DNA from 4 places in the Arthrobacter sp. KKT183 genome. Region 3 is predicted to be linked to each of the others. Evidence: riboswitches for the same ligand, from Rfam matches in the RefSeq annotation. Region 3 holds a riboswitch; each other region holds the start of a gene.
The links. Region 3 has a riboswitch for cyclic di-AMP ahead of ACZ2GY_RS01460 (LysM peptidoglycan-binding domain-containing protein). Riboswitches for the same ligand answer to the same signal wherever they lie in the genome.
Positions count from the first base shown of each region.

Region 1: linked by a shared signal. The riboswitch ahead of ACZ2GY_RS07540 (LysM peptidoglycan-binding domain-containing protein) and the one ahead of ACZ2GY_RS01460 (LysM peptidoglycan-binding domain-containing protein) in region 3 are both predicted to bind cyclic di-AMP.
Region 2: linked by a shared signal. The riboswitch ahead of ACZ2GY_RS07520 (NlpC/P60 family protein) and the one ahead of ACZ2GY_RS01460 (LysM peptidoglycan-binding domain-containing protein) in region 3 are both predicted to bind cyclic di-AMP.
Region 4: linked by a shared signal. The riboswitch ahead of ACZ2GY_RS16570 (NlpC/P60 family protein) and the one ahead of ACZ2GY_RS01460 (LysM peptidoglycan-binding domain-containing protein) in region 3 are both predicted to bind cyclic di-AMP.

Region 1 is NZ_CM145770.1:1,581,072-1,586,028, reverse strand. Features, by position in the region: gene ACZ2GY_RS07555 (copper resistance CopC family protein) at 1-407, opposite strand, end outside; gene ACZ2GY_RS07550 (M23 family metallopeptidase) at 443-1,255, opposite strand; cyclic di-AMP (ydaO/yuaA leader) riboswitch at 1,259-1,449, opposite strand; gene ACZ2GY_RS07545 (DUF3093 domain-containing protein) at 1,959-2,444, shown strand; cyclic di-AMP (ydaO/yuaA leader) riboswitch at 2,721-2,887, shown strand; gene ACZ2GY_RS07540 (LysM peptidoglycan-binding domain-containing protein) at 2,890-3,747, shown strand; gene ACZ2GY_RS07535 (multicopper oxidase family protein) at 3,875-4,957, opposite strand, start outside.
Region 2 is NZ_CM145770.1:1,575,526-1,580,482, reverse strand. Features, by position in the region: gene ACZ2GY_RS07530 (AfsR/SARP family transcriptional regulator) at 21-1,148, opposite strand; gene ACZ2GY_RS07525 (hypothetical protein) at 1,287-1,736, opposite strand; gene ACZ2GY_RS07520 (NlpC/P60 family protein) at 1,880-2,668, opposite strand; cyclic di-AMP (ydaO/yuaA leader) riboswitch at 2,758-2,930, opposite strand; gene ACZ2GY_RS07515 (hypothetical protein) at 3,204-3,389, opposite strand; gene ACZ2GY_RS07510 (DUF4192 domain-containing protein) at 3,574-4,605, opposite strand.
Region 3 is NZ_CM145770.1:283,968-288,924, reverse strand. Features, by position in the region: gene ACZ2GY_RS01470 (DUF305 domain-containing protein) at 20-619, opposite strand; gene ACZ2GY_RS01465 (four-helix bundle copper-binding protein) at 850-1,260, opposite strand; cyclic di-AMP (ydaO/yuaA leader) riboswitch at 2,151-2,325, shown strand; gene ACZ2GY_RS01460 (LysM peptidoglycan-binding domain-containing protein) at 2,329-3,216, shown strand; gene ACZ2GY_RS01455 (M23 family metallopeptidase) at 3,707-4,570, opposite strand; gene ACZ2GY_RS01450 (NlpC/P60 family protein) at 4,720-4,957, opposite strand, start outside.
Region 4 is NZ_CM145770.1:3,507,124-3,512,080, reverse strand. Features, by position in the region: gene ACZ2GY_RS16580 (copper-translocating P-type ATPase) at 1-1,901, opposite strand, end outside; gene ACZ2GY_RS16575 (heavy-metal-associated domain-containing protein) at 1,941-2,267, opposite strand; cyclic di-AMP (ydaO/yuaA leader) riboswitch at 2,564-2,743, shown strand; gene ACZ2GY_RS16570 (NlpC/P60 family protein) at 2,750-3,565, shown strand; gene ACZ2GY_RS16565 (M23 family metallopeptidase) at 3,714-4,565, shown strand; gene ACZ2GY_RS16560 (DUF305 domain-containing protein) at 4,638-4,957, opposite strand, start outside.

The DNA.
Region 1 (4,957 bases), 1.3 Mb from region 3:
AAGACACCCTCGATCGGGTGCCCGTCGGAGGAAACGGTCCGCCACGCCACGCTGTACACGCCGGGGGTCTCAATGGCGGCCGGGGCTGACATGATGTTTTCCTCCAACGTGACCGGCGTTGCTTCCACCGCGGTGCCCTCCGGTCCGGTGATCTGTATCCGGCTCAGCTCCAGCCCGGAGGATTCCAAGGGTGCTTCGGAGAGGGTGATGGTGATGGCCTCCGGCGCGGTATCAATGACCTGCCCTTCCTCCGGTGCCGTCCCAATCAGCGAGTCATGGGCGGTGGCTGCCGGTGTTCCGATGAACCCGATCATCGTGGCGGCGAGTACACCCAGCAGCGCCCTTCGAAGGCCCCGGGTTCGAGGCCGACGGGCGTGTGCGGTGTTGGTTGGATTGGGTGTGTGCATGACTCTCCTTGAGTGGTAGCGGACGGTGGAAACGGTCAGAGCCACTGGGTGGGATCAGCCACCGTGTCGTTGATCATGACCTCGAAATGGAGGTGGCATCCGGTGGAGTTCCCTGTGGTTCCCGCATTTGCGATCAGCTCGCCCTGGCCCACCGCCTGCCCGGTGCTGACCGTGATGACGGACAGATGGTTATAGGTGGTCTTCAGCCCGTTGCCGTGATCGATGACGATCCGGTTTCCGCCCCCGTAGGGGCTCCAGCCGGATTCGACGACCGTGCCGCTCTGGGCGGCGAGAACGTCGGTGGCGCAGGAGGCGACCAGGTCTAGTCCGGTATGCAGTTCCCCGGCGCCGGTCAACGGACTTGCGCGGTAACCAAAGCTGGACGTCGTGGCCATGGAACCGAGCGGAGCAGCCAGCCGGGCGCCAGCAGTGTCGGCAATATCCCCGGCGTTGTCGCCCGCGGCAGGCGCGCCGCTTGCGTTCTCGACCGAGCCCGCCGCCAGTACAGCAGGGTCACCAACTCCTGGATCCGAAGCGGGAATGGCCGAAACGGCGCTGCGTCCGAAGGTTACCTCCGCCTGAGGATCAGCCGTGACCTTCTCCGGTGATGCGGCGGGGCTGGCCTGGATCGTAGGCTCTGCGCTGGCGCTTCCCTGCGCGGGGAGGATCACGCCGCTAAGCAGTCCGGCTGCACCCAGAACCATCGCTGTAGGTTTTATCCAATGCCCAGTAGTCGCGGTGGCTGGGGCTGCCGCCCGGCGACCATGCTTCGGACGGCGCTCCGCCGCCCGTCGGCCATGCGGCGCTGGTTGCGCACGGCGGCGGCCGGCGGTCTTGTGTGAGGACAAGAAGATTCCTTTCCGAACGCCGCTGAAGTTAGCTGTCGGATTCGGGCAAGGAACCAGCCCGGCCGTTCCAGTTCAAAACACTGGAATGGCTTCACCCCAAGGCAGCACAAAGGCCGCCACAAGAAGTGGGTCCTCCACCCCTGCCGGAATACGAACGGTACTGGATTCCCGGCAGGGTTAGGCGTTGAAACCAGCGTCACCAACTGATCTCGGCGACGAAGTCACTCTACAGGGACGGCTGTATAGTTACAATTTCGTAACCTGTTGAGAGTGGGACTCAATTGCAGCCCATCCACCTGCAGACGCGGCACCTACCAACAGAGAAAAACTGATGCGGAACAACTGCTAGCTTTCAGGTCAGGACCGAAGAACCTCTGAGGCTCCATCGGCAATCCGGCCCAACACAGTCAGCACCCTTGCTTTGCTCTGCCGTGGATCCTTCGATAGTGAGTAAGTTAGGCTGGCTCCGTGCCCGGTTCCGGGCATGCAGATGCCGATGACCCGGCGCCCTAGCCACCATGGTCATCGGCATCTGGTTCAACCTGCGTAGCCTGGCGTGATCAATTCCGCCAGCGCCCCTGTCGGTCCGCTCGCTTGGGTCTCCTTGCCCACTTTGACACCGCAAGGGCCGGAAGCGTCCGTCCTCAAGCAATCGATGAGGGACCGGAATGGGCACGCGTAGGGGTGTGGCAAGCTGTTGACCATGTCCGAAGTTTCCGCACCGCCATCCGCGATCCTTTACGACGAACGGTTGTGGCCGACGCCGTTTGTGTGGGTGCTTGCCTCAGGAGTGGCAGGAGCGTCGATCCTGGTGTTTGCACCGATCAGCATGCTGACCGGGATTATTGCCTGCATCCTGATCTTCCTCATCATTACCGCTCTCCTGGTGCTGTCTACCCCGCGGATCACTGTGACCACCAGCTCACTGGATGTTGGCCGTGCCCACATCGACCGGAAGTACCTGGGTGCGGCACGTTCCTATGTGAAACAGGAGGCCACCCATCAGCGCGGACCGGCGCTGAACGCCCTGGCGTATCTATGTATCCGCGGCTGGATCGACCCCGTCGTACGGATCGAGATAAAAGACGACGAAGACCACACCCCCTACTGGCTGGCATCAACCAGACGTCCAACTGAACTCGTCAAAGCTTTAGACCCCGCCCTACCGGAACACCGCCACGGCTCATAAGCTGCGCCTCTTCGTGAAGAGTGGCAGAAGAACCCCCGTTCGTGACGGTCCGGAAAAGCCACTGAAGTACCGAACCTGAAACGAATTCCAGGACAGGGCGATATGCCGAACCAGAGCTATACCGAGAAGGGTCTGAAAACTTTGAGGGCCAACGTTGTGTTGCCGTTATTGAAATGTGACAGGCAAGGACGCGACGGATATGATTCTCGCGGTGTCTTGGACTCGATGCGGGCGACACCCCTCCAGCAGATTGCCTAACTCTGTCGCTGGTGGAGGTCCGTCCTGAAACAGAACACGGCAGAGGCGGGGGAACCGAACGTTGGGTTTCGAAAGAAGCCCTAGGGGTTAAGGTGAAAGCGGCACTCATTCTCAGTGCTGTGGTACGCCCGGGTGGCTCCCATCCGAATCCGACAGCTAACTTCGCAGGCATTGGGAGAGGCTAGCCATGTCAAAAAATCGCCACACCGCGCGCCACCGCGCCGTCCCCACGAGCCCTCTGCACCACGTTGCTAAAGCGGCATCGGCGGGAGTGGGAACAGTAGGACGTCCGGCGGCGGTAGCCGTTGCTGTATCGGGTCTGGTGCTCGGGTCGATATTGCCGGCCCACGCCGGAGCGACCACCACCTCCTCCACCACGCCGCAGCAAACCCTCGATACAGCGGTCACCGAAACCGTGGGCGCGGCTTCTGCCGCTGCAGCAGTAGCAACGGGAGGTGCCACTCACATCGTTCAGCCTGGTGACACCCTCGGAAAGATCGCAGCCTCTTACGGTGTGAGCTTGGAAACGATCTTCGCTGTCAACGGGCTCGGCTGGGAATCCCTCATCTACCCCGGTGACGTCATCGCCCTGACAGGCGCCGCCAACGGCGTGAACGGTGTCACGGCGCCGGCAGCACCTGCGAGGGTGGAAACCAGCACCATGGGCATTACGACGGCGGCCAGCACCATTGAACGCGCACCCGCTCAGGCATCGAGCACTGTAGCGGCAAGCGGTGTCGGTGCGGCGCTGGTTGCTTCGGCTTACGCGCAGATGGGTGCTACCCAGGACTGCACGATCCTCGTTGAGGTAGCTCTGCGCTCGATCGGTAAGTCCGTCGGTGACTTGGCCCCTGAGCAGTTCTACCAGTATGGAACGGTCGTCGGATCCCCTGCCCCCGGCGACCTCGTTATCCGGCCAGGGCACGTCGCCATCTACGTCGGCAACGGGCAGGTCATCAGCAGCGGGATGAACGGCATGAACGCCACCATCCTGCATCCGCTGTCAGATCTGGCCGGGTCCTCCTTCGTCCGGGTCAACGCATAGCCACTAACCCCTGGCCAGCAGCACTCGAGTCCTCGCGGGTCCATCCCGGTCATGGGTGATGGGAATCGGATATCCGGCAGCGGGCACAGGGGACGGTTACCTAGCCGTCCCCTGTGCCGCTTCCTTGCTAGGTGTCTGCGGGTTCGTGGGCGCCAGGGAAGGGTGGAAGCGCCGTCGCTTCGTCCCAGCGGCTGGGACCGGCTTTTATGGGGTCGTTCTCTTGGGGTTCGAGAGCGGCGGTGCCGACGCGGAACTGGACCATCATGTCGTGGTCTTCGTGCGGAAGGTTGTGGCAATGGATCATGTAACGGCCGCGGTGGGGCCCGAATTTCATAAGCAGGTGCACGGTTTCCCCTTCACCGACGTAGACGACGTCCTTGGGCCCTTGCTCGTAGGAGTAGGTGGCCCGATCTTCCCCGCCGATGATCTTGAAGTCCACCAAATGGATGTGCATGGGGTGGAACCAGCCGCCGCTGGAGTTTTCGAATTCCCAGATTTCGGTGCTGTTCAGTTCGGGGTTGGCGACGATCCGTCGGTAGTTGCTCTCCACAACGTCAGCCCACGTTTGACCGTCAATGGTCCACTTGTCGGTGAGGTCATCGCGCTTGAGCCTGAAGTGCCGCCGGATCATGGCGTCGGTGGGCTTCAGCGCCATCACTTCGTTCCCCGGATCCAATTCGCCCGGAAGGGTGTTCCAGGTCGGGTCGCTGGTGTCGACAGGAGCATCGACGACGTCGAAAGCCATCACCTTACCGGTGTGGTCGTAGTCAATGTTGTTGTCGTTGGATAGATTTACGAGTTCGACGCGTTGCCCGGGCTGATAGTTGCGGAAGTCAATCAGGACTTCGTAGCGTTCACCGCTGGCGTGACGCCACTGGGAGACGGTTTGCGCGCGGGGCATGAGGCCCCCGTCTGTGGCAACCATGACGACCGGGTCGCCGGTACTGAGCCGGAACCGGAAGGAACGCGACACGCATCCGTTGAGGAGGCGGAACCGGTAGATACGCCGTTGGACTTGCATCACCGGCCAGGGCCGGCCGTTGACCAGGATCACATCACCGTAGACACCGGACTGGTCATTATCGTCATACCCGAGTTCCCCGTTCTCAGCGAACATGGCATCGCTGATCGTTACCGCGACGTCGAACCTCCCCTGAGGAAGCAAGGCTCGTTCAAGCTCATCGTGCATGTGGTATTGGCCCACCAGCCC
Region 2 (4,957 bases), 1.3 Mb from region 3:
CTTCCGTGATGACCTGTGATTTAACGGTGCGCGAGGGGGGTTATGGAAACCCTGTGCCCCGCCGGTGTCTGCGGACTCTGCCTTAGCGCGGCGGCCGTAGCTTGGCGGAGGAAGCTGCTGAGAACGTGACCGGCCTGACGTACCGAGGCGTTGTCCTCGCCCGGCGTTGGCCGGGGTTCGCTTCTCGTTATGGGGGTTGCCGTGTTGGTCAAGCGTTGATGAAGAAGAAGGAGTGCCGACAGGACGTCGGTGAGGTCTCCGTGAATTCCTACGGTGGCGAGCAGGAGCCGTTCGTGTGCGTCCTGGAGGGCGGGCCCGGGAGCGCATCCGAGCTCGCGGTCCATTACCTCGCGGCAACGTTCGTACTGGTGGAGACCTTCAGAATGGTCTCCGGCTTGTTCCCACGCGTTGATCAAACATAACCAGGCGCGTTCGTTCAGCTGGTCGGCCCTGATCAGCTCCTCTGCCCATGTCAGTGCCGGCTCGGTCAGACCAAGAGGAATTGCGAGCTCGGCTGCCCTGATTTTTGCTTCCGTCACCTGGGCTGCGTGCAGTTTGCATTCCTCCTCGGCCCACGGCGATAACGATTCGTCGTCCAGGAGCGGTTCGGAGGCGAGCGATAATGCCTCCTGGAGCAGTCGCAATGCCTCCCGTGGGCCGGCGTGATGCGAGCGGGTGACCAGCGATCGGAACCGGATCACATCCACATCCACGCAGGACGCATCGATCCAGTACCCTCCTGTCGAGGTGCGCAGCACCCCGTGCTGGCCGCTCCCGGGCTGCAGGTTCCGACGCAGAATGCACACATAGCTTTCGAGAGTGGTTATTGCAGCCGCAGGCGGTTTGTCCCCCCATAGCAGGTGAAGGAGTTTGTTCTTGGAGACCGGAGAACCCGACTGAAGGAGCAGGATCTTCAGGATTTGTCGCGGCTTCACGCCACCTAACGCGCGTGTATCCAGAATCGAACCGTCCCGGGTGACTTCCAAGCGGCCTAGGAGCTTGACCACCAGACGCGGCGCTGGTGACGGGTGGGCGACCGAAGCTGATGTTCCTACAAAAACAGCACCTGAAATCGGCATGATCGAGACCTCAAACTCTGTGGAGAAGCTGACCAGCTCAAAGGTAGGATCAACCAGAACCGTAGGCACGAGTAGCAACTACCCGATTATTCCCGCGGTGAAGCCTGTCAAGGGTGCGCACTACTCACCCCACGTTCCAGTCCATACGAGTTAACCGTTCGGTTTTGGAGGGACAGCTACCGTTCTTCGGGCACCGGAACGTAACTGTCAGCAGTTTTCCACGGCCCAGGTTTCCACCTCGATTTTTGCATCGACAAAGCCGTTGAAGTCGAAAGCGGCTGGGTCAGCGACGCCTTGGGCCATGATTTCCCGCAGAGCCGTCAGCTGGCCTTGTATCTCGCTAGGCGCTTCGGCCTCTAGTGCCCTGACATTCTTAACGGCCGAATTTTCAGTGGGCGAGCTGTTCGGGTCGCCGGTTTCGGAGAGAGTCGGCGGAAAGAAGTTCAGCGCCTCCAGATGGGAGGGCAGCTCAGTGCAGATTTCCGGTACCTCGTTAGCGCGGGAGGTACTCGGTGCCGTGGCTTCCCCACTCACCTCCCGGGGCGCTGAACTGATCAGCGGGTCAGCTCCCGCCGTACAACCGGCCAGCAGGAGCGCGCTGAAAATAGCAGAGAGGATGCCGAACCGGCGGGTGCTGAACACTTTGAGCGTGTACACGGCGTATCGGCTCCTTCGGGGAAAGTGCTGACGGTATTTCGGGACAACGGCGCAGCGGCGTCAAAGGAGAAGCGCCCCTCTCGATACCCTCACGGGCACCGTAAGCGGCGCTTCCTGTCTCTGGGTTGAGGTGTGCGGCTGTGTTAGCCGTTGACCCGGACGAAGGAGGACCCGGCCAGATCTGACAGCGGATGCAGGATGGTGGCGTTCATGCCGTTCATCCCGCTGCTGATGACCTGCCCGTTGCCGACGTAGATGGCGACGTGCCCTGGCCGGATAACGAGGTCGCCGGGGGCAGGGGATCCGACGACCGTTCCATACTGGTAGAACTGCTCAGGGGCCAAGTCACCGACGGACTTACCGATCGAACGCAGCGCTACCTCAACGAGGATCGTGCAGTCCTGGGTAGCACCCATCTGCGCGTAAGCCGAAGCAACCAGCGCCGCACCGACACTGGTGGAAGAAGAATCTGCAGGAGCGGGAGCGGGAGCGGGAGCAGGAGCAGCAGCGGGAGCCGGAGCAGGAGCGGTTCCTGTCACCGCCCGGGCAGCAGCGTTCACCGGCGCAGCCGGGACGGGCTCCGGTGCAACGGTCACCGCCTGCACGGCTGGGATGGACTCAGCCATGGGACCGTTGACCTCGGTAGGGGCGTTGTTCTGGGCAGCCTGCGCTTCCACGACGGGCTGAGCTGGCGCGGGCGGCTCCTCAACGGTCGGGGCGGCCACAGGTGAAACGGCTTGCCGGTCGAAGGAGATATCGGCTCCGGCGGCGGCCGTCACTCCCGCCTGAACCGGCGTAACCGTCAATTCGGTACTTTTCAGTGCCCGTTCTTCGGCCATTCCCGTTGCGTGGGCCGGTAGCCCCGCTGTCAACACCAAACCGGACGCCGCGAGGATGACCGCTGTTTGACGGCCGGCCGATCCGGCGTTCAAAGAAACTGCTTGCGATAGAGCGGTCAGAGAATGTGCGTTGACCTGTGGGGCGCGGTGGCGGCCCTGAGCGCGTCGGTAGGACACAGTGAATTGCCTCTCCCAGTGCCTACGAGGTGAGCTGTCGGATTCGGATGGGAGTCACCCGGACGCCTGATCGGTCTCCCCGATCAGGTGCGTCTTAACCCCTAGGACCTTCCAGTAGCAAGATCCAAAAAAAAATGGTTCCCCCGCCTCTGCCAACGGTGATACGAACGGACTGTGCGCTCGGTGGCAGAGCTCGGCAAACCGTACACAGGTGCCAAACACAGGTCTAGGCACGCTGACGAGACTACCGTCAAATTTTCATGAATGTCACATTAAGGTCACGGCGCGCCCTGAAATCCCATCAGCGGCAGTGCCCCACCTCACGACTGAACATCAGCCCCACCATAGGAAATTTAGAGAGATGTGCCTGCCACACCAAGAACGCGAGGCAACACCGCTGTCACGGTGATCAACATGAGCAAGCCATGCCCAGGTGCCGGCTAAACCCATCCTAGGGCTCTGGCGTGAACTCCCTACGGGAAGCAACCGCTGCGCGGGTAGCGTTGACCTGCGCCTCCTGTTCGGCTTCTGCCTGCGCCTGGCGCTCGGCCCGATCGGCCCCGAAAATGGCGCGCATCGCGAAGTAGAAAATGGCGCCGACACCCGCCGATGGCAGTAGTACGGCAATATATTCCACGACCAAAGTCTAGTACGGGTTTGCAAAGAACCGGTTCGGATGGCTGAACCAGCTGGGATCACTGTGCCGGTTTGGTCGCTGGCTTTCGACCGCATCTGCCATCAAAGCGGCACAAGTCCCGCACACTGGATCTGACTGCGGGGCAGGGAACCCGTTGTGGTTCCCTGCCCCTCCCCCTACCGGGTTAGCGCTGGTAGGCGGTGTGCTGGTTTGTGACGCATTCGGGCAGGGTGCCGGTGTTCACCAGCTGGGTCAGCAGCCGGGAAAGCATGTGCTCCGGGTCGGTGTCCTGCGCCTTGGTCAGGTACTGGGCGGCGATGGAGGACCGGCCCTTGTACCAGCAGATCCAGCCGAGGAACGCGAACAACGGTGCGCGGGCTTCGGGCGGGGTGAACCGGAACAACTCGATGAGCAGCGCCTGGGTGGCGTCCACGCGCTCCCAGTCCGGTGTCCCGGTGTACCGGCCGATGACGACGGAGGCGAAGGTTTCCGGGTTCTCGTCGGTGCTGATGGTGTCGGCGATGATCCTGTCCCGTACCGCGGGGGTGTGCAGGGCCGCGATGAGTTGCAGGGCGGTGTCCTTGGTGGGTTCGGTGCCGAGGGTTTCCTGCCACAGTGCCCGGTTCTCGGTCATCACGGGGGCGGTCCAGTCAGCGGGATCCTCAATCACCCATCCGGTGATGGTGTCGGCGATCCGGTCAAGGTTCGCGCTATCCCCGGTAAATGCTGGGTCGACGACGGTTTCCCGTGTCGCGTTGGATCCCTCAAAGACCATGCGGGCACTCAGTGCGCTGTCGGCGATTTCCTCCAAGGACCGCGGGGAACAGCAGTCCGCGTCCTCACAGAAGTAGGTCACCCACTCGGTAGAGCTCACGAGCCAACTATCAGCCACTGGCATTCCTGCCGTGTCCAGCATCGCCTCAACGGCCGCCGCGTACTGACTGTAGGGCTTGGTCCCGTCTATGGTGGACCGATCGGTGTAGACGACGAGCAGCACACCGTCAGCGGCGACGTCGTTGGACAGGTAACCCAGAACTGCTTGGGCGAACAGTGCCGGTTCAATGTCCTGTGGGGCGTCGATGCGCAAAGTGGCGCCGAGCCGTTTGCCGTGCATGGTGAGCAGGACGAAGGATTCTTCCGGGGCGAAGCCGAGGGCGTGCGGGATGTAGGCCAGAATGTCGGCCGCGGACTGAACGGAAATAGGTGTGGTGTTCATGGTGTGCTCCTCTTCGCAGGTGGTGGGGTTCGGGCTTGTGGTGGTCCAGCAGTGGCCCTCTCCCCCGTCGTTGTTTTGCCTGCTGGCAAGCTCGCTTGCTTGTGCCCGACGGAGCCGGGTCAACCCCGCCAGGGGCAAGCGGACAGGTGAATGTGGGAGGAAATAAGCGACCCTGGGAGCGCCGGACACATTCACCTGGGCGTGCAGCAGCGCAGCTGTTGACCTGGTGGAGCGGGCACGCATAATCCGAAGGACAGCAGCAAAAAAGAAAGAGATCCCTTGCCGGTGGCGACGAAGGAGTTGCCGGCAGTTTGAGTCCGCAGCGGTAGCGGAGGCCCGTTTTCTGGTGCGA
Region 3 (4,957 bases):
GTTGACACTCGGCAGCCGGTTACTCTCCAGCACACTCGCGTTCCGCGGGTTCCTCGTACTCAGGAACGGGCCGGTCTGCCGCTTCCTGGACGGTTGCCGCGATACCGTTCTGCGCGATGTCCTCGATCAGCCAGTCCATCTCAAAGATTTCCCTACGCTGGGCCTCACTGATTTCGACTGCGAGCTGACATACCCGCACGTCGGCCAGTTCCGCGCGTTCGGACCGGGTGATTGCGAGGGAATGGTGCGGGATCATCGCGCTCATGAAGTCCTGATCATCCACGGTGGTCTGGCTGCGGTCCAGGAAAGCCCCGCCGCCCAGCAGCAGGAGGCTGACCACCACCACGGCCACGTTCGCCTTCGTATTTTTGTACATGTTCAACATCCAGCCGAGCATGATCAACCCCATCGTGCCGCCCATCGCGAGTGCCATGAACACGCGGCTCTCGCTGAAGCGGATATGGCTCCATTCGTAGGAGCCGATGAACATGACAAAGTACATCACCACCATGGCGGTCAGGATCATCGCCCCGAAACGCAGGTACATATTCCGCATGTGATGGGACTGCTGCTCGTCCTGACCTTGCTCGTTGGACCGGCTATTTTCCGTGTTCGACACCGACTGCTCCTTTTCAGTATCTGAATACCTGATTGATCCCAGGGCGGCTGCTGAAGATGAAGGTTCAGACAGCAGTAGACCTGTGAACTTTCGAATGACCCCTATCGATCGCGGTCATCATCGGCGGTGGGCCCTGGGGCCGGTTGTGCCCGCCCAGGGCCACGGGTGTTTCTGCTGCGATTCGTCACGTTTCTCTTTCCCTTTCAGCACGAAAGGGAAAGAGGAAGGCTCTAGCCGAGCACGGACAACAATTCTGCGCAGGCCTTCTCGCAGCGGCGGCACGCTTCGGCGCAGATCCGGCAGTGGTCGTGCATCTCGGCGTGCTGTTCGCATTCGTCCGCGCAGGCCTTGCACGCGGTGCGGCAGGCCTCCAGTACTGCGCGGGTGAGGTTCGCGTCGTACCCGGTGTGGCGGGACAGGACGTTGCCGGTCGTTGCGCAGATGTCCGCGCAGTCCAGGTTGGTGCGGATGCACTTGGTCAGTTCCGCGACCATATCCTCACTCAGGCACGCGTCGGCACAGGCGGTGCAGGTCTGGGCGCATTCAAAGCACGCCTGGATGCATTCGGCGAGCTTTTCCTTGTCCACTCCCCCAAGGTCCTTGGGGTAGGTATCCAGCATGGACGTCACATGGTGTGTCATTGGTTTCTCCTCAACTTAGGGTGCAGCTGACCGAGGTCAGGCTGCGGTTTCGTTCGTTCTGTAGGTATGGCACCCCGGTGGGCAGCCATAGACCGACGGTGTCGGCCCGGGAACAGACTGAAAAGGTCACGCCAAGGAAGGCCTCCGCGCGCCCGTGAGGAGGGTTTATGTGCGACTGATCGACAACGCAGTCAAGGACGGAGTGAGGTGGTCAAGTTTCTCCAGCGCCGGATCAAACAGCCCCGGTGGTGCGTTCCCATTCTCGGCAAAAAGTTGCCCGAGGGCTGGGGGAAGGACGTCAGCTGGTTCAGCCGGGACCGCACGCTGCGGTGGGACTACGGCATCAGGAGCGCTGACCTGTTGATGACAGCAGGCTTGCGTGGACGGCGACCCCTTCGGGACCGCGGCCAGGACTGCGGCCTCGGTACTGCTGGTCGGAACCGTCGGACCCATAGCTACAGCACTACCGGTCATCGCACCAGAAGTGTGCTCCATCTGCAGGCACAATGCGGCGGCAGCCGAAGTTGTGAACGCGACTATCAGCGAAAAGGCCAGCGTCACCAGCGTCACCGTCTGTACGGTGCCACGTAGATGAACGCGTGCTCGCTGCGTGATGGTTATCCCCTCCCGAACGCTGCCTGCCTTCCCACCCTAATGAACACTAAGCATGGTTACAAGTGCCGCCGGTCCCACCCGTTCGGGTCCACCGGATGGGATGCGCGGCAGTGATACGCCCTGATGGTGACGGACTCCGAGATCCATGTCCTCCCGCAAGGCCGGGGCTTCTGTTATCTAAACGTGACATTTGGTACCTGTGGGGGTATCCTCATCAGGTGTTCCCGGCACCAGCCGAGAATATTCCCGTGCAGAATGCTGAGTCCTGCCGCTGCCCGGGATTCGTCCGTAATTCCGTTCGGCAGGAACGGGGGACCCACAGATCGACGGGCCATCACATGGTCCTTGGGGTTAAGACGTTGCTGCTTTCCTTCCCGGAATATCAGGAACGACCGGGTGACTCCCATCCGAACCCGACAGCTCACCCCGCAGGCATGGGAGAGGCAACCACGCATGTCACGAAACACTCCGGCGCGCCACCGCGCCACCGTAACCCACTCGATCGCCCTAGAGGGATTGTCCCACTCGACCAAAGCCGGTGCGGTTGCACTGGGCAGGCCGGCCATCATCATCGCAGCAACCGGCGGTCTCGTTGCTGGCGTGGGGGCACCTGCCCAGGCGGGAACCTACACCCAGGAAGCGGCTACCACGGCCACTCAGGCACCTGTTCCCGCGCCGGTCGCAGAAGTTCCGGCTGCATCCTCGGCATCGGTTCACACCGTGGTTTCCGGTGACACCATGGGAAGCATCGCAGCTCGCTACGGCGTTGAACTCAACACCCTGCTGGCCCAGAACAACCTGTCCTACACGTCGATCATCTACCCCGGCCAACAAATCACTGTGTCGGGCGCAGCGGCCGCCTCGGCAGGAGCCTCGGTACCCGCGGCTCCTGCCGCCATTCCTGAAGCAGCACCGGCGAACGAGGTCTCCTACACGGTGGGCGGCCAGCAGGAAGCCCGTATTTCGCTCGCTTCGAGCAGCATCACTCCGGCCCAGCGGTCAGCTCCGGCTCCGGCTGTTTCCTCCAGTGGTGTCGGTGCCGCTCTGGTCGCCTCGGCGTACGGCCAGCTTGGCTCCATTCAGGACTGCACCATCCTCGTTGAGCGCGCACTGCGATCCATCGGCAAGTCTGTCGGCGACCTCGGGCCCGAACAGTTCTATCAGTACGGCACCGTCGTCGGGACCCCGGCTCCCGGTGACCTGGTCATCCGGCCCGGCCACATCGGCATTTACGTAGGTAACGGCGAAGTCATCAGCAGCGGCATGAACGGTGCGAACCTCACCCTCAAGCACCCGCTGTCCGACCTTGCAGGCTCGTCCTACGTGCGAGTCAACGGCTAAGTATTCCTAGAGCGTTTCCCTAGGATGGGAAAGCGGCAGGCACCTTGGAACGGGGGTGCTTGCCGCTTTTTCTTCTGTTCACCACTTCCAAGGTCCAACGGGCCAGCGTTTAGCTATCCAACGACGCCAGGCCAGGTGTCATCGCGGCCATCGATCCATCACTAGGTGGGGCTGATTCCTCGACTCGGAGTGAAGCGGGCGTCAGCTAGAGAACAGATTTCCTGAAGACCATGCTGGGCACGGCGACTTGATGGGGCGGGCAGGCCTGCCAGGAGAAACAAACCAGAACGAACAGATGCAGGTGCAGGTTCAGGTCGATCATGACCTCGCAATCAGCTCAGGTCGACCCGGTGCGGGATGGTTATATGACTGGTGCGACCCGCGCGGCGGTGGCCCCTCCGCTGCAGCTCGACGCACACTGCAGTTCCCGCACTGGATGAGAAACCGCGGAGGCCGGGATTTTTCCTCGCCCTCTAGTGCTTGTCCTTGACTAAAACCAGCTGCCGGGGTCCACGAGCGTGTCATTGATCATAACTTCGAAGTGTAGATGGCAGCCGGTGGAGTTGCCGGTGGTTCCGACTCCGCCCACAACGTCTCCCCTAGTAGCTGTCTGGCCAACGCTGACAGCAATCGTGGCGAGGTGGTTGTAGGTGGTCTTGAGCCCATCCCCGTGATCAATCACGATCCGGTTGCCACCACCGTAGGGGCTCCATCCGGCTTCGGTGATGACTCCGCTGGCAGCGGCCATGACGGGGGTGGAACATGAGCCGGTGAGGTCGATGCCGGTGTGCATCTCACCCGGCACCCCGGTCAATGGGTTCGTGCGATATCCGAAGGTCGAGACCGTGCTCATCTGGGCCAGTGGTGCGCCAAGGCCGGCCTGTTCAACTGGTTCGACCGCAGGTTCAGTAGTAGGTTCTTCGTCGGCGTCATCGCCGGGGTCCGTCTGGATGGGACCATCAGCCAACAAGTGGGATGAGTCGACCGACCCTGTCGCCGGCTCAGTGGAGGCAGCACCGGGCACCGCGACACGGCTGAAATCCACTTCGGCCTTCGGATCGGCCTCAACGCTGTGCGCTCGTGGCTGTTGAGCGCTGTCCGCGGCCGAGCTGGTGGTGGATGATTCCACCGATGATGGCACCGCTGCGGTCAGGGGGATGCCCGCGAGGAGCGCGCCGCTGAGCACGCCGACGGCCGAGATTGCACCGGCGATCGGGGCGACAGGTGAGGCGTGGCGCTTCGTCGCGCTACGGCTGGCCGCGCGGCGGCCCTGCTGGTGACGTGGTGTGGCCGGTTCTGCGCGACGACGTCCTGAGGCGGCGCGGCGTCGACCGTGCGCGTTATGGGAAGACAACGATGATCTCGTCTCGCTCAGCGGAAGGGGTGAGGGCATGCCGGAGCGCAGGGGGATGGCTCCGGCATGCCCAGGTGTGGGTAGGCAAAGAGCTTGGGGCGGTTCGCAATCGCCCTGTTGACCCTTTTCCTGCCCGGCTTAGGTGGCTGTTAGCCGTTGACCCGGACGAAGGATGATCCGGGGAGATCGCTCAGGGGGTGCAGGAGGGTGTCATTGACCCCGTTCATGCCACTGCTGATGACCTGGCCGTTACCTACGTAGATGGCGATGTGGCCGGGGCGGATGACCAGGTCACCCGGTGCGGGAGAGCCGACAACGGTGCCGTACTGGTAGAACTGTTCGGGCCCGAGGTCGCCGACAGACTTGCCGATGGATCGCAATGCGACC
Region 4 (4,957 bases), 440 kb from region 3:
GATCGGGGGTCGTTGCCTGCCAGGACGACTCCGGCGGATTCCATCGCGACGTCGGTTCCGGCGCCGATGGCGATACCTACCTCGGCGCGAGCCAAGGCAGGGGAGTCGTTGACCCCGTCCCCGACCATGGCGACCTTCAGACCGCGCTGCTGCAGTTCGGTGACCTTTTTGTCCTTGTCCTGAGGCAGGACGTCGGCGAAGACCTCGTCGATCCCGAGATCCCTGGCCACCGCGTCAGCGACCTGCCGGGCGTCGCCGGTGATCATGGCAACTTTCACTCCGCGCTGCTGCAGGGCGTGTACCGCGGCCCGGGACTCGTCCCTGATGCGGTCCTCAAGGCGGAGGGCGCCGACAACCTCACCGGCGCGGATGACGTGCAGCACTGACGCTCCACGATCAATCCATTCCAGAGTCTCGTTGGTGATCTCCTCTGGCACGGTGAGTCCGAGTTCGCGGAGCATATTCGGTCCGCCTACGGCGACGTCAGCGCCGTTTACCTGGGCGCGCACTCCCCGCCCGGTCATCGACGCGAATCCGGTCCCCTTGTATCCGAGACCGGTGGCATTGTCGTCTTCCTGGGCTGCGCGGACGATGGCCCGTGCGACGGGGTGTTCGCTGTCGGCCTCGGCGGCGGCCGCGAGGGCCAGAAGTTCAGCGGTGGTGGTGCCGGCCGCGGGTGCGGTGGCGGTCACGGCATGTTTGCCTTCGGTGAGCGTTCCGGTCTTGTCGAAGAGGACCACATCGATGGTTCGCATGCGTTCGAGTGCCATCCTGTTCTTGATCAGCACCCCGGATTTCGCTGCCCGTTCGGTTGAGATGGCGATCACCAGGGGAATGGCAAGGCCGAGGGCGTGGGGGCAGGCAATGACAAGGACCGTGACGGTGCGGATGACCGCTTCGTCCGGGCTTCCGAGCAGGAGCCAGGCGATGAAGGTGATGATCCCTGCGCCGAGGGCGAAGTAGAACAGCAGTGCGGCCGCCCGGTCGGCCAGGGCCTGGGCTTTGGAGGAAGACGCCTGGGCTTCGGCTACCAGGCGTTGGATTCCCGCCAGTGTGGTGTCCGAGCCGACGGCAGTGACTTTGACCCGGACGGAGTTGTCCGTGGCGACCGTTCCTGCCACGACGGTTTCGCCGACGTTGCGGGGTACGGTGCGGGACTCACCGGTGATCATGGATTCGTCGAATTCCGCTGAACCGTCGACGATGGCGCCGTCCGCCGGTACGCGGGCACCGGAGCGGACGAGGACGACGTCACCGGTAACCAGGGAGCTGACGGGTACGGTTTCGATTCCGGAGGCGGTAACGCGGTCGGCCTCATCGGGCAGGAGCGCAGCTAGTGCGTCCAAGGCTCCTGCCGCGGATCCGAGGGCGCGCATCTCCATCCAGTGTCCCAGGAGCATGATGACGACCAGCAGGGCCAGTTCCCACCAGAAGTCCAGGTTGAAGTTCCCAATCCCCAGGGTGGTGATCCAGGAGGCGATGAATGCCACGCTGATCGCCATGGCGATCAGCAGCATCATGCCGGGTTGGCGGGATTTCAGCTCGGTCCACCCTCCCTTGAGGAAGGGTGCGCCGCCGTACACGAAAATGACCGTGCCCAACAGTGGGGAGATCCACGAGGCTCCAGGGAAGTCCGGGACTGTGTAGCCAAGGATCATCGCGAACATGTGGCTGAACAGGACTACCGGGATGGTCAGGGCGAGGCTGATCCAGAATCTGTTTTTGAACATTGCTGTGCTGTGTCCGGCGTGCTGGCCGTGTTCATGGCTGCGGTGGTCCTCGTCCAACGCTGAATGCGGGTGATCCGAGGGCATCGCCTGTCCATGGGTGTCCTCATCGATCACACCTGGGGTGGTTGTTCCGTGGCTGTGGTCTGGCTGGTTGTGATGATTGGTGTTCATGGCCATGTCCTTTCCTCGTGCGAGGTGGTACCTCCTTGCTCAGGCGGTCGTGAGCGAGTATCCGGCGTCCTGGATCACCGGGGCGACCTCGGCGTCGGACAAAGCACGGTTTCCCGTGACGTGCACGGTCGAGGTTCCTCCCGGGACCAGGTCGGTCCGCACACCGGAAACCCCGTCCAGGGTCGTCAGTGCGTCCGCAACCTTGGAGGCACAGGAACCGCAACTCAGCCCCTCCACACCGAATTCGGTATTAACTGCTTCTGCAGGTACTGGGTCGGCTTGAACGTCTGACTGCGGGGCGCAGCAGGCGCAGCCGACCGAGTTCTTTTCAGTCAGCCGCAGATCAGCGGTGGGGGGGCCACACATGGGAACTCCTTGCGTTACGTGGTGAGCGGGATCAGGTAGCGCTGGATGTCGGGGCGCTTCCGTCGCGCATGATGTGGGGACTGGTCGAACGTGCGGCTCCAGAGGAACCGGACAATGTCATCCAGTACCTCCGAAATTATACCCCCCCAGGGTATATGTCAAGAGATAGTTTCCGCGGATCCCCATGAGGGCGGGAGCCTCCAGCGGCAAGGGGGAGACCCGCCGTGATCCAATTGTGATAATCGCTGCGGGGTGAGGTACTCTCAATCTCGTGCCTGCCCCCCATGGAGGCACTCCCACACGGATCGCCGAGCTCTGTCACCGTGGTGGGGTCGTCCGTTTTCCGCTGGCAGAGGCGGGGGAACCATGTACGCGGGCCCATGCTTTGAGGGTCCTTGGGGTTAAGCCGTTTTCACGGCCGGGTGACTCCCATCCGAACCCGACAGCTAACCTCGCAGGCGTTGGGAGAAGGTACTCGATTTATGTCTACTTGGCATGCCCCCGCGCGCCATCGCGCAGTTCCGGCCCAGACCAATACGTTGGCTGTCATCTCCAAGGCTGTCTCCTCCAATATGGGATCTGCAGGCCGCCAGGCTGCAGTGATCACCGCAGCTTCCGGTCTCATTCTCAGCGCTGGCCTTCCGGCCCAGGCGCTGGACGCACCGCAGCGTCAGGTGAGCACCAGTTCGTTGGTCGCCACCGTGGAAACCGAGCCGGTGTCCGCGGACACATCGGCCGATATCTCCTTCGAACGCGAAGCCGTCGCCGCTGCGCCCGCTCCAGTTGTCGCTGCGCCGGCTCCTGTCGTCGAGCACCCGGCCCCCGTAGCCGAGGCGTCACTGGCAGCCGTGCAGACGGTGGAAACCGCCCCGGTACAGCAGGCCCCTGCCGTGCAGGAAATGGCCGTGCAGGAAGTGGCACTGCCCGCTCCGGCTCCTGTGCCGGCTCCCGAGCCGAAGCCGGCTCCTGCGCCTGCAGCCAGCAGCAGTGTTGGTGCCGCGCTCGTAGCTTCGGCCTACGCTCAGATCGGCCGTACCCAGGACTGCACCATCCTCGTCGAGGTCGCACTGCGATCCATCGGCAAGTCTGTCGGCGACCTCGGGCCCGAGCAGTTTTACCAGTACGGGACCGTTGTCGGCTCACCAGCCCCAGGTGACCTGGTCATCCGGCCCGGCCACATCGCTATCTACGTAGGTAACGGCCAGGTCATCAGCAGCGGCATGAATGGTGTCAACGACACCCTCCTGCACCCCCTGAGCGATCTCCCCGGATCATCCTTCGTCCGGGTCAACGGCTAACAGCCACCTAAGCCGGGCAGGAAAGGGTCAACAGGGCGATTGCGAACCGCCCCAAAGCTCTTCACCTACCCACACCTGGGCATGCCGGAGTAATTTCCCCCTGTACTCCGGCATGCCCTCACCCCGTTTGAGTGAGTAGAGATCATCGTTGTCTTCCCATAACGCGCACGGTCGGCGCCGCGCCGCCTCAGGACGCCGCCGCGCAGCAGCGGCCGCCCCACGTCACGAGCACGGCCGTCGCGCCGTGACCCGTAGCGCGACGAACCGTCGCGCTTCACCCGTTGCCCCGGTCGCCGGTGCGATCTCGGCCGTCGGCGTGCTCAGCGCCGCTCTTCTCGCCGGCATTTCCCTCACCGCAGCGACTCCATCGTCCGTGGAAACATCCACCACCAGCTCGGCCGCGGACAGCGCTCAACAGCCACGAGCGCACAGCGTTGAGGCCGATCCGAAGGCCGAAGTGGATTTCAGCCGTGTCGCGGTGCCCGGTGCTGCCTCCACTGAGCCGGCGACTGGGTCGGTGAATTCATCCCACCTTCTAGCCGATGGTCCCATCGAGACGACCTCCGGCGATGATACGGAGGATGTGTCTGCGGCCGAACCCGCTGAGCAGTCCGGCCTCGGCACACCGCTGGCCCAAATGACCACCGTCTCGACCTTCGGATATCGCACCAACCCACTGACCGGGTCGCCAGGGGAAATGCACACCGGTATCGACCTCACCGGCGCATGTTCCACTCCCGTCATGGCCGCTGCCAGCGGAGTCATCACCGAAGCCGGATGGAGCCCCTACGGTGGAGGGAACCGCATCGTCATTGACCACGGGGACGGGCTCAAGACCACCTACAACCACCTCGCCACCATTGCCGTCAGCGTAGGCCAAACAGCTGCCCGGGGAGACGTTGTGGGCGGAGTCGGAACCACCGGCAATTCCACCGGCTGCCATTTACACTTCGAAGTCATGATCAACGACGCGCTCGTCGACCCCGCTACCTGGTTATAATCCCGCGCAAGCACGAGGGGCCGGGAAAAAGCCCGGCCCCTCGCGTATGCCTGTTTCCCGGTGTTGTGGTGCTTAGACCGTACCGGAGGGACGGCCGCCCTGCCGGTCGTACCATTCCTCCAGCCAGGACTGCATCTGCCCAATCTCCTCCAACTGGGTCTGGCGGATGGTTCCGCAGAGGGAGAGCAGCTCGGCGTGGCCGGCGTTCTCCAGGCAGGTCCCGCTCTCACGGACCGCAGCCCAGTGGTGCCGGATCATCGATTGCATGAAACGGATTTCGTACTGGGCGCCGGTGAAGTTCTCCATCCGCAGCATCGACTGCATGTCACCGGTGCTCAGCTGAGGGGTGTAGGAGATGCCGTACCAGTCCTGCAACCATCCCTGCATCATGT